Linked DNA regions of Rhizobium rhizoryzae. The protein of the gene in region 1 binds, or shares a complex with, the protein of each later gene. Links are inferred from orthologs where the notes say so. Each region holds a gene or a part of one and is shown in the gene's direction. Other genes may lie near its edges.

Region 1 (7,274 bases):
TGTTCAGCTTCTCCACGAGGATTTTGGCAAAAGCGAGCGTTATGTCCTTCTCTGGCGTCTTCGTAACTGCACCGGAGGCTCCTGCATCGATGCCACCATGCCCGGCGTCGATGGCAATTGTAAAGACGCCATCCTTCGACATTGCACCATCGGGCAAACCTTCAATAACGGCAGACTGTTTGAGCTCAGAACTCTTCCAGCTCTGGGTCCTGACCAGTTCTGCGAATTTCTCCTTTGTCGTGATCTCGGCATCAAGAACCAGCCTGAAACCTCGATCCTCATTCTTTTGAACCTCGGCGGAAACCAGTTTCACCGGACGCTGAGCGGTCAGGACGATGCGCGCGCTGCCCTCGCCCATGGTTCCGTAACGGATGTCCTTGAACAGCCCGCGCGCGGCAAGGTCTTCAGCAGGAAAACCGAATGCCGTCGTAGGCAAGTCAATGACGATGCGTTCTGGCGAGGCAACATAATGAACGGAGAATTCCGGCTTGTCGTCGAAATCGACGACAACACGAGATCGCGCATCATCGCCAACAATACGCGCCGAGAATGCCAGCAGTGGTTCATCGGGTTTTTCGGTTGCTCGAACTGAAACGGGGCAAAGCAGACACAGCGCGATGAGCAAACCCGAGAAAAGACTGAAGGCGCTCCCAGCACCGACAGCCGGTCGGCACATAGATATTGTGGAGTTTCTCCAAACCGGTCTCAACGCGCTTTCTCTCCCTGCACCTGATTCTCAATGTACAACACGCAATCACCGCTGTTCAATTTCCCTGGCAAAGGCGCCCAATGCCAAAGCGATACGGCGTCACTGCGCTTTAGTCCGTCAATTTGATCCATAATAAGGCAGGATCGGCTTTGCCCTTGCTATTGTGACGGATAAAACATACAAGGCTTGTGAGGGTTTAAGTGTCGACGGGATAGTCTGTTGCAGGCAGCCAGCTGTCATGTTCTGGCGCCGTGGAGCAAAGACATCCGCCGTCTCTACACTTGGCCTGAAACACCATCAACTCCGGCATGGCCGGACGAATACCGGATGGCTCGCCATCCTGCTCATCGGGAGCAAATTCATCGGGTTCCGCAAGGGACCTTGTATAACGTCATTCTCGACTGGTCTTTAATGTTGCGGCACGATTTGCATACTCCAGGCAGGCTGAAAAGAACGAAGGTTCTGATGCTTGTCGTGGCGATGCCGCTCGAAAGCGTATCAGCGGGAAATCTTTATCCGGCGCAAAACTCGCGATGCAGGGAGGTGCTGACATGAGGACAGGCCTCTTCAAGCACGCGCGGCTGCGCCGAGGAGCACATGTTCAATGGCAGACAAAATGCTTATCGACGCCTCCCATGCGGAGGAAACACGCGTCGTAGTCGTCCGGGGAAACCGGATTGAAGAGTTCGATTTCGAGTCGCAGCACAAGAAGCAGATACGCGGCAACATTTACCTGGCGAAGGTGACCCGCGTTGAGCCTTCCCTTCAGGCCGCATTCGTTGACTATGGCGGCAACCGTCATGGTTTTCTCGCTTTCGCGGAAATCCATCCAGACTATTATCAAATCCCGCTTGCTGACCGTCAGGCACTGCTTCAGGCGGAAATGGAAGATAATCCCCGCCATCACGATCACGACGTCGAGCCCGTTATTGATCTCGCGAAGGCAGATCAACCTGATGTGGGAATTGTCAAACAGGTAGAAGCCGCTCTTGGCGCTGATGACAGCTCAAGCGAGCCTGTCAACGCGACGGAGGCTCCTGCCAATGCCGACAATTCCGCTGAAGAGGTAGCTGCTGAGGCAGTTGCGGAAGAAAAGCCAAAAGCCAAGCCGCGCCGTAGCCGGGCCCGCAAGAAGCCGGTTGAGGCTGCCGTAGATGAGGCGGCCGTCGCGTCAGACACGACGGACGGAAACGACGACAGCACGCCGGACGAGATGGCGGCGATGGTCGATACTGATTCCGTGTCTGAAGATGTCGTCGATCGCCGTTCCAACGACGACGATGATGACGATGACGACGACCATGAAAAAGAAGTCATCGAGTCCGTTGGTGCAGAAGACGCCATGGAAGAGGTGCCGGATCGCGTATTCCGCAAGCCGCGCAAGCAATACCGAATCCAGGAAGTCATCAAACGCCGCCAGATCCTGCTGGTTCAGGTTGCGAAGGAAGAGCGTGGCAACAAGGGCGCCGCTCTGACGACCTATCTCTCGCTTGCCGGTCGTTATTCGGTATTGATGCCGAACACTGCACGTGGTGGCGGCATTTCGCGCAAGATCACCAATCCGACGGACCGCAAGCGCCTCAAGGAAATTGCGCGCGAGTTGGACGTGCCGCTGGGCATGGGCGTGATTCTTCGTACGGCTGGAGCAAACCGCACCCGCGTCGAGATCAAGCGTGACTTCGAATACCTGATGCGTCTGTGGGAGAATGTCAGGACGCTGACGCTGAACTCGATCGCTCCCTGTCTGGTTTACGAGGAAGGATCGCTGATCAAGCGCTCCATTCGCGATCTCTACAATAAGGACATATCCGAGGTCATCGTTGCCGGTGAGGAAGGCTATCGCGAAGCGAAAGACTTCATGAAGATGCTGATGCCGAGCCATGCCAAAGTGGTTCAGCCCTATCGGGATCTGCATCCGATTTTCTCGCGCTCTGGCATCGAGGCACAGCTCGACCGGATGCTGCAGCCGCAGGTTACGTTGAAGTCGGGCGGCTACCTCATCATCAACCAGACGGAAGCGCTGGTCGCTATCGACGTCAACTCCGGGCGTTCGACTCGCGAGCATTCGATCGAAGAGACCGCACTTCAGACCAATCTGGAGGCAGCAGAGGAAGTTGCTCGCCAGTTGAGGCTCCGGGACCTTGCGGGTCTGATCGTCATCGACTTTATCGACATGGAAGAGAAGCGGAACAACCGCTCTGTCGAGAAGAAGCTGAAGGATTGCCTAAAGAACGATCGCGCACGCATTCAGGTAGGCCGCATCTCGCATTTCGGTCTGCTCGAAATGTCGCGCCAGCGTATTCGCGCCAGTGTGCTCGAGTCGACCACTCAGGTCTGCTCGCACTGCGGCGGAACAGGTCACGTTCGGTCGCAGTCTTCGATTGCCCTGCATGTTCTGCGCGGTGTCGAAGAATACCTGCTCAAGAATACCACGCACGATATCACGGTGCGTACGACGCCTGAGATTGCGCTTTATCTGCTCAACCACAAACGCGGTAATGTCGTTGATTATGAAAACCGCTTCGGCGTCTCTATCTTCATTGAAGCGGATGGCGCGGTCGGCGCAAGCCACTTCGCAATCGACCGAGGTGAGCCTGTTGCCAACCCGGTGAAAATCGAAAGCCTCGTTCAGTTTGCGGCCCTCCCCGTTGAGGAAGACGAAGACGATGTCATCATCGAAGCTGATGACGAGGACGAAGATGAGGCGCCGGCTGCTGCGGCAAACTCCGCACAGGCTGTACGTTCGGAAGATGAGCAGGGCAATCGCAAGCGCAAGCGTCGCCGCCGCCGTCGCAATCGCAATGGCGAGCGTAACGATCCTTCGCAGCAAGCTTCGGGTGATGCATCCGGCGCCGACGAAGACGGCGATGATGATGAAGACGATGATTCTGCGGAAGGCCAGACGGATCAGGCCCAGTCGGAAACCGAAGAAGGCAATAAGCGCAAGCGTCGTCGTCGTGGCAAGCGCGGCGGTCGCCGCAATCGTCAGGGCGAAGAGGACGGCGTGCAGGCAAACTCCGGCGAAGACGATACTGAAGCCAGTACTCCTGCCGATGAGAGCACAGACGACAATGATCTGAGCCCTGTATCCGGCTTCTCCGACGGCGGTTCGACGCAGGAACTCCAGGTCGATGCTGAAGAGGCTGTAGCAGCAGACTCAAACGAAGCCGGGAAAACGGAAGAAACTCCGGTCAAGCCGCGTCGCACGCGTCGTTCCAAGGCCTCCAGCAAATCGGAGACCGAAGCCGTTGCCGATACTGTCGCCGTGACGGAACAGCCTGCAGCGAACTCGGCCGAGGCTGAAGTGGCAGAACCAGAAGCCGTAAAGCCGGAACCAGCAGTCGAAACCGCTGTAGACGCGGCTTCGTCATCGGAAGAAAGTGCGGCCGAAAAAGCAATTCGGGCAAACCGTGCGTCCAACATCGCTTCATCGGAACCGGTGGTGACATCCAGCGCTCCATCCGACAGTGAGCCAGATGGCGAGCCCACGAAACCGAAGCGTGCTGGCTGGTGGCAGAAGCGCGGCTTCCTTTGATCTCGGATTAAGGTTTGTAAAGCGGTCGCACATGTTGCGGCCGTTTTGCTTTTCGGGGGTAAAATAGTGAAATATGTGCGCGCAGTGCTGCGGCGCATTTTTGGTCAAAGGTGATTGATCTCAACCTGTTGCGATGGCAATCATGAATTGATCAGTGTCTGCCAAAATTGTGATCGTTTGATCCAGTAGACCCCGAGACCACCGAAGCGCTACAGGATCGTAAATGATTCACCCAGACGTCAATCGATAGGGTTGAGTCGCGATCAGTTTTTGCGATGCGCGATATAGAGGATAGCCATGAAATCTTTTCTGAAGTTGCTTACCGCCGGGCTTCTGGCCTCCGCTACCGTTGTCGCGACTGGAACTGCTGCAAACGCTCTGGATGACCAGCAGAAAAAGGAATTCGGGGCTTTTATCCGGGAATATCTGATCGCCAACCCAGAGATCATGCTCGAAGTGCAGGATGCGCTGGAAAAGAAGCAACAGGATACCCGCACCTCTCAAGCCTCCGAAGGCATCGCGGCAAACAGCAGGGCAATCTTTTCAACAGCCAGCGACATCACCCTGGGCAATCCGAACGGTGATGTGACGATCGTTGAGTTTTTCGATTACAACTGCACCTACTGCAAGCGCGCTTTGACCGACATGGAAACAATTCTCTCATCGGACAAGAAGGTGCGTTTCATCCTGAAGGAATTCCCGATTCTCGGTCCTGATTCCATGGCCGCCCACCGCGTTGCCAGCGCCTTCAAGGCCATAGCTCCGGAGAAGTATCCGCAGTTCCACAAGCAGCTTCTCGGCGGGCAGCAGCGGGCAACGGAACAGACCGCGATCGCTGTCGCAGCAGCTCTGGGTGTCAGCGAATCCGCAATCCGGAAGTCGATGAAGGACAATCCAAACGACCAGCAGATCCGCGCGACCTATGAACTCGCAAATAATCTCGGCGTTACCGGCACACCATTCTATGTCGTCGGAAACGAGGCTGTGTTTGGTGCTGTCGGACATGAAGAACTGTCCAGCAAGATCAGCAACATCCGCTCCTGCGGCAAAGCCACCTGCTGATCGATTGCTTGCAGCCCCTTCACCGGTCGCTTAACGCGCAGTGAGATCAGTATATTCAGTCATTAGGCCCCGGTTATTCACGGCTTTCGTGGCCGGGGGCTTTCCCTTGCCAGCCTGCCGGTCTATAGGTTTCGCTGGTTTTATGGTGGGAATTCCATGAGCAAGACAATCTTTGTCCTCAACGGGCCGAACCTGAATATGCTGGGCAAGCGAGAACCTGGCATTTATGGCGGCAAGACTCTCAAAGATATCGAGAGCGAGTGCGTCACCGCCGGTCGGGAGCTTGGCTTCGAGATCGAGTGCTTTCAGAGCAATCATGAGGGCGTCCTCGTCGACCGGCTTCACGAAGCCGACGATCGGGCAGTGGGCGTTGTCATCAATCCTGGCGCTTACGGCCACACGTCGATCGCGCTTCACGATGCCATCCGGGCCATATCGGTCCCCGTGATCGAAGTGCATATTTCGAACATCCATGCTCGCGAGGAATTCCGACATAAATCGATGATCGCACCAGCGGCCAAAGGCATGATCTGCGGCCTCGGTCCGGGCGGTTATCTTCTGGCATTGCGCGCGCTGCGCGATATCACCAATTAAGAACAACAGAGCACATAGGTTGACCATGTCTGAGAAGAAGAACGGTTTCGACAAGGGGTTGATCCGCGATCTGGCGAACATCCTCAACGATACCGATTTGACAGAGATCGAAATCGAGCAGGACGATCTGCGCATCCGCGTATCTCGCACCATTCAGGCGCCCCAGTACATCCAGGCTGCTGCACCGGCCCCGCAACTTTACGCAGCGCCTGCCGCGGCACCTGCTGCGCCCGTAACCGGCGCTGCCGTTGAACCTGCGAAAGATCGTTCAAAGGCTGTCACTGCACCAATGGTCGGCACGGTTTATCTTTCACCTGCCCCTGGTGCACGATCCTTCATTGAAGTTGGTGCAACGGTCAAGGAAGGCCAGACGCTTCTCATCATCGAAGCCATGAAGACCATGAACCAGATCCCTGCACCGCGTTCGGGCAAGGTGACGGAAATCATCGTCAATGACGCGCAGCCTGTCGAATACGGCGAGCCGCTCGTTGTGATCGAATAAGGCGGTCTCATGATTTCGAAGATCCTCATTGCCAACCGTGGCGAGATTGCCCTTCGTGTCCTGCGGGCATGCAAGGAACTCGGCATTTCGACCGTCGCTGTTCATTCCACGGCTGACGCTGACGCAATGCATGTGCGTCTGGCAGACGAAAGCGTATGTATCGGCCCACCGCCATCACGTGACAGCTATCTCAACATCCACCAGATCGTTGCGGCTTGCGAGATCACCGGTGCGGATGCAGTGCATCCCGGTTACGGCTTCCTGTCGGAAAATGCCAAGTTCGCGGATATACTGGAAGCGCATGGCATTACCTTCATTGGACCCACTGCTGAGCATATTCGCCTGATGGGTGACAAGATCACGGCCAAGAAGACGGCTGTCGAGCTTGGCATTCCAGTCGTTCCAGGCTCTGACGGCGAAGTGACGCCCGACAACGCTCTGGAAATCGCACGGCAGATCGGTTTCCCGGTCCTGATCAAGGCTACTGCTGGCGGCGGCGGTCGTGGCATGAAGGTCGCCAAAACCGAAGCCGATCTTGAGGAAGCCTTCAATACGGCCCGTTCGGAAGCGGCTGCCGCATTTGGCAATGATGCGGTCTATATGGAGAAGTATCTCGGCAAGCCTCGCCATATCGAGATCCAGGTCGTGGGCGACGGGGCCGGCAATGCTATCCACCTCGGAGAACGCGATTGCTCGCTGCAGCGCCGTCACCAGAAGGTTTGGGAAGAGGCAAATTCCCCTGCCCTGAATGTTGATCAACGCATGAAGATCGGTCAGATCTGCGCTGATGCCATGAAGAAGATGAAGTACCGCGGTGCCGGTACGATTGAGTTCCTGTACGAGAATGGCGAATTCTACTTCATCGAGATGAA
Region 2 (3,224 bases), 360 kb from region 1 along the record:
CGATCAAGGAGATCACTGACAAGCTGGGTATCGGGCTCGTCTACAAGAGCTCCTTCGACAAGGCCAATCGGACGTCCCTTTCCGGCAAGCGGGGTATCGGCCTGGAGAAGGCGCTTGAGGTCTTCAGTGACCTCAAGAAGAAGTTTGGCTTTCCGGTCCTGACCGATATCCATACCGAAGAGCAGTGTGCAGAGGTCGCGCCGGTCGTTGATGTTCTGCAGATTCCTGCGTTCCTTTGTAGGCAAACGGATCTTCTCGTTGCTGCGGCCAAGACAGGTCGCGCGATCAATGTGAAGAAAGGGCAGTTCCTGGCCCCTTGGGATATGAAGAACGTGCAGGCCAAGTTCACGGAGAGCGGTAATCCGAACGTCATGCTGTGCGAACGAGGCGCTTCGTTTGGCTATAACACGCTTGTATCCGACATGCGTTCATTGCCCATCATGGCTGCCATGGGCTCACCGGTCATCTTCGATGCAACCCACTCCGTTCAGCAGCCGGGCGGGCAGGGTGGCTCCACTGGCGGCCAGCGCGAATTCGTCGAGACACTGGCGCGCGCCGCTGTGGCTGTCGGTGTCGCCGGCGTCTTCATCGAAAGCCATCAGGATCCCGACAATGCACCTTCTGACGGACCAAACATGGTCAAGCTTCAGGACCTTCCGCGTCTGCTGGAAACATTGATGGCCTTCGATGCCGTTGCCAAGCGTTCCGCTTAGTGGCGCCCATGGCAGCTTGAATATCGAGCTGTCATACGCGTGCCATTGTATTTTCTGCCTTGTTGGGTAAGACAGGCACATACTTTCACCGCACAGCACAGGATGAGCTTATGACAGCTATTACGGACATTATCGCGCGCGAAATTCTCGACAGCCGTGGCAACCCGACCGTTGAAGTTGATGTCCACCTCGAAGACGGCAGCATGGGCCGTGCGGCTGTTCCCTCCGGCGCATCCACGGGTGCACATGAAGCGGTCGAGCTTCGCGACGGTGGCAAGCGTTACCTCGGCAAGGGTGTCGAGAAGGCTGTCGAAGCCGTCAACGGCGAGATTTTTGATGCGGTTGGCGGTCACGACGCTGAAAACCAGATCCTCATCGATAACCTGATGCGTGAGCTCGACGGCACCCCGAACAAGTCTCGCCTCGGTGCGAATGCTATCCTCGGTGTTTCGCTTGCCGTTGCAAAGGCCGCTGCAGAAGCCTCTGGCCTGCCGCTCTTCCGTTATGTGGGTGGCCCGAACGCCCGCCTGCTGCCGGTTCCAATGATGAACATCATCAACGGCGGTGCGCATGCCGACAATCCGATCGATTTCCAGGAATTCATGATCATGCCGGTCGGTGCGGAAAACATCCGCGACGCCGTACGCATGGGCTCCGAAGTCTTCCACGTTCTCAAGAAGGAACTGTCGGCACAGGGCCACAACACCAACGTCGGTGACGAAGGTGGTTTCGCGCCCGGCCTCAAGAGTGCACCAGAAGCGCTCGATTTCATCATGAGGTCGATCGAAAAGGCTGGCTATCGTCCGGGCGACGATATGCAGCTGGCACTCGACTGCGCTTCTACTGAATTCTTCAAGGACGGAAAATACGTCATGGAAGGCGAGGGTCGCACGCTCGAGCCGGAGGCTATGGCTGATTATCTGGCCGAGCTTGCCGCCAAGTATCCGATCATTTCCATTGAAGACGGCATGGCGGAAGACGACTGGAACGGCTGGAAATACCTGACCGACAAGATCGGCAGCAAGGTTCAGCTTGTAGGAGACGATCTGTTCGTCACCAACTCGTCGCGTCTGCGCGACGGCATCAAGATGGGCGTTGCCAATTCAATCCTCGTGAAGGTCAACCAGATCGGCTCACTCACCGAGACTCTGGATGCTGTGGAAACGGCGCATAAGGCTGGCTACACTGCCGTCATGTCACACCGCTCTGGCGAAACCGAGGATTCGACGATTGCCGATCTCGCCGTTGCGACCAACTGCGGACAGATCAAGACGGGTTCGCTCTCACGTTCCGACCGTATTGCTAAGTACAACCAGCTGATTCGTATCGAAGAAATGCTGGGCCCGCAGGCGGCCTACGCAGGTCGTTCGATCCTGCGCGCATAATTCGGTCTTCCGGTCACGATTTCGAGGCGGCAACCCATTGCGGTTGCCGCCTTTTTTGTTGTCCGCGTCCCGCTGACATTCATGGTCAACGATTGATTAAGCAAACTCTGGCAATCTGCAGACCGTAATGCGTGTCAGGAAATCGATATGTGGACCAAGCATCATAAAGAGCGAAAACTGGGGCGTTTGGTCCTTCCCGCTATTACCATCGCCTTCGTCTCCTATTTCAGTTATCATTCCATTCATGGTGATCTTGGACTGATCGCCACGGAGAAATTCGAGCGTACTCGGGTGGAGAGAGCTGTTGCGCTTGAAAAGCTGGTAGCAAAGCGGGAGGCTTTGGAACGGCAGGTTCGCCTGTTGAGCGACGGTTCGCTGGAAAAAGACATGCTGGACGAAATTGCGCGATACCAGCTCAATGTTTCTCGCAAAGACGAGATCACCGTTTTTCGCAGCTATTTCTGAATTAACCTAAAATTGGTTAAATCAACTTTTTCTTAGTGATTCCAGATAGTTGATTATCATGTGAGCCATGCATTTATGGCATTGCTGAGGCGTGAATTCTTCCCTATGGTACGCGCAACCAAACAAACGCGCAGGGAGGTTATGAATGGCGCCGAAGCAATCCGCGTCCGCACCCGTCCGTAAGGCGGCTGCGAAGCCTGCAAAGAAAGACTTCAACGGCGGAACCATTGCCGAATTCAACAAGAATGACGAGCTGAGCGCCTATCGCGAGATGCTGCTCATCCGCCGCTTTGAGGAAAAGGCCGGCCAGCTTTATGGCATGGGCTTCATCGGCGGTTTCTGTCACCTTTACATCGGCCAGGAAGCTGTCGTCATCGGCATGCAGATGGCGATGAAGGAAGGTGACCAGGTCATCACCGGTTACCGCGATCATGGTCACATGCTGGCGACTGGCATGACGGCCCGCGGTGTCATGGCAGAGTTGACGGGGCGTCGGGGCGGCTATTCCAAGGGGAAGGGCGGCTCCATGCACATGTTCTCCAAGGAAAAGCATTTCTATGGTGGCCACGGCATCGTCGGTGCGCAGGTCTCGCTCGGTACAGGTCTTGGCTTTGCCAACAAGTATCGCGGCAATGACAACGTTTCGATCGCCTATTTCGGT
Region 3 (3,197 bases), 2.0 Mb from region 1 along the record:
AAGAAGAAGGACGAAGGCCGTTACACGAAGCTCATCTCGAGCCTCGGTATCCGTCGCTAAGACCAGATTCGGCGGACGATCCAAAGGGTCGTTCGCCGCATTTCATCCGGGCGCAAGACCCGGAAACGGCCGCATGGATTGCGGCAGACTTGGCAGGCCCGGATCCGCCGTTCCTGCTAACTTAACCGATGACCTGTCATGGGGCAGGATTGCCGGATGCTTTCGCCAGGCACATAGTCTGGCTCATTGAAAGCCTCTTGTTGTCTTGCCCGTGATCTCGTCACACGAAGCGCTGGATGCGGCTTTCGGCATGCTCCCCTTGGCGGGTGAGGTGCAAGGCCGCCGCGCATGAAGGACTGAAAATCATGTTCAACACACATGCTGTCGAAATCGAGTGGGCAGGCCGCACGCTCAGACTGGAAACCGGCAAGGTTGCTCGTCAGGCGGATGGCGCCGTCATCGCCACCTATGGCGAAACCGTGGTCTTGGCGACTGTGGTCTCTGCCAAGGAGCCGAAGCCGGGCCAGGACTTCTTCCCGCTGACCGTCAACTATCAGGAAAAGACCTATGCTGCCGGCAAGATCCCGGGCGGCTATTTCAAGCGTGAAGGCCGTCCTTCGGAGAACGAAACGCTGGTTTCGCGCCTGATCGACCGTCCAATCCGTCCGCTCTTCCCGGAAGGCTACAAGAACGACACGCAGGTTGTCGTCACCGTCATTCAGCATGACCTGGAAAACAACCCGGACATCCTGTCCATGGTTGCTACCTCTGCTGCCCTGACGCTGTCCGGCGTTCCGTTCATGGGCCCGGTTGGCGGCGCACGCGTTGGCTACATCAATGGCGAATACGTTCTGAACCCGCATCTGGACGAGATGGACGAGTCGACGCTCGACCTCGTTGTCGCCGGTACATCCGACGCGGTTCTGATGGTTGAGTCCGAAGCCAAGGAACTCAACGAAGAAGTCATGCTTGGCGCCGTCATGTTCGGCCACAAGGGTTTCCAGCCGGTCATCGACGCCATCATCAAGCTGGCTGAAGTGGCTGCCAAGGAGCCGCGCGAGTTCGAACCGGAAGATCATTCCGAACTCGAAGCCGAAATGCTGAAGCTTGCCGAAGCCGAACTGCGTGACGCCTACAAGATCACCCAGAAGGCTGACCGCTACGCTGCCGTTGATGCCGTCAAGGCAAAGGTCAAGGCACACTTCCTGCCTGCCGAAGGCGAAGCCAAGTATGCGCCCGAAGTGGTTGCAGCCGTGTTCAAGCACCTGCAGGCCAAGATCGTTCGCTGGAACATCCTCGACACCAAGAGCCGCATCGACGGTCGCGACCTCGAAACCGTTCGTCCGATCATTTCGGAAGTTGGCATCCTGCCGCGCACACACGGTTCCGCTCTCTTTACCCGCGGCGAAACGCAGGCTCTGGTCGTTGCAACGCTCGGCACGGGCGAAGACGAGCAGTATGTCGACAGCCTGACGGGCATGTACAAGGAGCAGTTCATGCTCCACTACAACTTCCCGCCCTATTCTGTCGGTGAAACTGGCCGCATGGGCTCCCCGGGCCGCCGCGAAATCGGCCATGGCAAGCTCGCATGGCGCGCTATCCACCCGATGCTGCCCACGCCGGAACAGTTCCCCTACACTCTGCGCGTCGTGTCTGAAATCACCGAGTCCAACGGTTCGTCCTCCATGGCAACCGTTTGCGGCACCTCGCTGGCGCTCATGGACGCAGGCGTTCCTTTGGCCAAGCCGGTTGCCGGTATCGCCATGGGCCTCATCCTCGAAGGTGAGCGCTTTGCGGTTCTCTCCGACATCTTGGGTGACGAAGATCACCTCGGCGACATGGACTTCAAGGTGGCCGGCACCGAAGCGGGCATCACCTCGCTGCAGATGGACATCAAGATCGCCGGTATTACCGAAGAGATCATGAAGGTCGCTCTCAACCAGGCCAAGGGTGGCCGTAACCACATTCTCGGCGAAATGGCCAAGGCCATCACCGAAAGCCGTGGTCAGCTGGGCGAATTCGCACCGCGCATCGAAGTCATGAACATCCCGGTCGACAAGATCCGTGAAGTCATCGGTTCGGGCGGTAAGGTCATCCGCGAAATCGTTGAGAAGACCGGCGCCAAGATCAACATCGAGGACGACGGTACGGTCAAGATCGCATCTGCTTCCGGCAAGGAAATTGAGGCAGCCCGCAAGTGGATCCATTCCATCGTGGCAGAGCCGGAAGTTGGTCAGATCTACGAAGGCACCGTCGTGAAGACGGCCGACTTCGGCGCATTCGTCAACTTCTTCGGCGCACGTGACGGCCTCGTTCACATCTCGCAGCTGGCTTCCGAGCGCGTTGCCAAGACCTCCGACGTCGTCAAGGAAGGCGACAAGGTATGGGTCAAGCTGATGGGCTTCGATGAGCGTGGCAAGGTTCGCCTGTCCATGAAGGTTGTCGATCAGGCAACCGGCCAGGAAATCAAGAAGGCTGAAGGCGACGCTGCCGCTGAATAAGGTTTCTTCTTGAGACCATTCTTGGGGCGCGGGATCGTTTCCGCGCCCTTTTGCTATCCCGGAGCACGTCCGAGCAAAAATGCGTTAGCGGTTTTGCGTCCGGACTGCGTAGAAACAAAGACATAGAGCATAATCAATGATCCGGTTGACCGGAAAAGCTCTAAGACCCGGAACCCACCATGATCCGCGACGCCGCTAAAACACTGTTTCATCCCTTCGCCATTGGCACGCTGGACGCGCCGGGCGAGGGCAGCCGCTTCCTCTTTCTTGCTGCGGAAGTGGCGCCTCGTTTACCCGAGGACTTCAAGGCTGAGATCCTGAACATCCAGCCGCTTCGCCCTCTCTTTCGTCCCTTGAGCGCGACCGGTGCCCGTGTGGTTCCGGAAGTTGAAGGCGAGAACTTTGATGGTGCGCTGATCCTGTGCAGCAAGCACAAAGGCGAAAACGAGCAAAATGTTGCCGAAGCCCTGACGCGTGTGCGCGACGGCGGGGTCATTGTTCTGGCCGGCGCCAAGGAAGACGGCATCCAGCCGCTTCGCAAGCAGCTCGCCAATCTTGGCTTCGACGTGGAGCACATGCCGAAGTATCACGGGGTTGTCGCCTGGTTCACAAGACCGGCAGACGTTACGGCTGCTGTGGTCAAGCTCGCAAAGCAGCCGCAATTGATCGACAATCGGTTTGAGACCGTTGCTGGAA

The links.
Region 2: the proteins of G6N80_RS19920 (region 1) and eno are in contact, whole or in part, in a solved structure (PDB 2FYM), measured with the Escherichia coli proteins. The link is inferred for Rhizobium rhizoryzae from one-to-one orthologs.
Region 3: the proteins of G6N80_RS19920 (region 1) and pnp are in contact, whole or in part, in a cryo-EM structure (PDB 9QH0), measured with the Escherichia coli proteins. The link is inferred for Rhizobium rhizoryzae from one-to-one orthologs.

What each region holds. Positions count from the first base shown.
Region 1 is NZ_CP049250.1:2,905,589-2,912,862, forward strand. What follows is about bases 982-4,444. They hold G6N80_RS19920 (Rne/Rng family ribonuclease), read left to right. Parts: upstream 982-1,313; coding sequence 1,314-4,244; downstream 4,245-4,444. Other genes in these bases: G6N80_RS19915 (hypothetical protein), read left to right, coding at 982-1,264. Outside these bases: G6N80_RS19910 (N-acetylmuramoyl-L-alanine amidase), read right to left, coding at 1-676; more of G6N80_RS19915, read left to right, coding at 929-981; G6N80_RS19925 (DsbA family protein), read left to right, coding at 4,542-5,306; aroQ (type II 3-dehydroquinate dehydratase), read left to right, coding at 5,463-5,900; accB (acetyl-CoA carboxylase biotin carboxyl carrier protein), read left to right, coding at 5,926-6,402; accC (acetyl-CoA carboxylase biotin carboxylase subunit), read left to right, coding at 6,412-7,274. UniProt on the Escherichia coli protein: Endoribonuclease that plays a central role in RNA processing and decay. Required for the maturation of 5S and 16S rRNAs and the majority of tRNAs. Also involved in the degradation of most mRNAs.
Region 2 is NZ_CP049250.1:2,551,130-2,554,353, forward strand. What follows is about bases 1-2,960. They hold eno (phosphopyruvate hydratase), read left to right. Parts: upstream 1-823; coding sequence 824-2,098; downstream 2,099-2,960. Other genes in these bases: kdsA (3-deoxy-8-phosphooctulonate synthase), read left to right, coding at 1-713; G6N80_RS18130 (FtsB family cell division protein), read left to right, coding at 2,246-2,563; pdhA (pyruvate dehydrogenase (acetyl-transferring) E1 component subunit alpha), read left to right, coding at 2,709-2,960. Outside these bases: more of pdhA, read left to right, coding at 2,961-3,224. UniProt on the Escherichia coli protein: Catalyzes the reversible conversion of 2-phosphoglycerate (2-PG) into phosphoenolpyruvate (PEP). It is essential for the degradation of carbohydrates via glycolysis.
Region 3 is NZ_CP049250.1:870,682-873,878, reverse strand. The notes cover bases 1-2,933. They hold pnp (polyribonucleotide nucleotidyltransferase), read left to right. Parts: upstream 1-365; coding sequence 366-2,501; downstream 2,502-2,933. Other genes in these bases: G6N80_RS10435 (class I SAM-dependent methyltransferase), read left to right, coding at 2,681-2,933; rpsO (30S ribosomal protein S15), read left to right, coding at 1-60. Also shown: more of G6N80_RS10435, read left to right, coding at 2,934-3,197. UniProt on the Escherichia coli protein: Involved in mRNA degradation. Catalyzes the phosphorolysis of single-stranded polyribonucleotides processively in the 3'- to 5'-direction. Also involved, along with RNase II, in tRNA processing.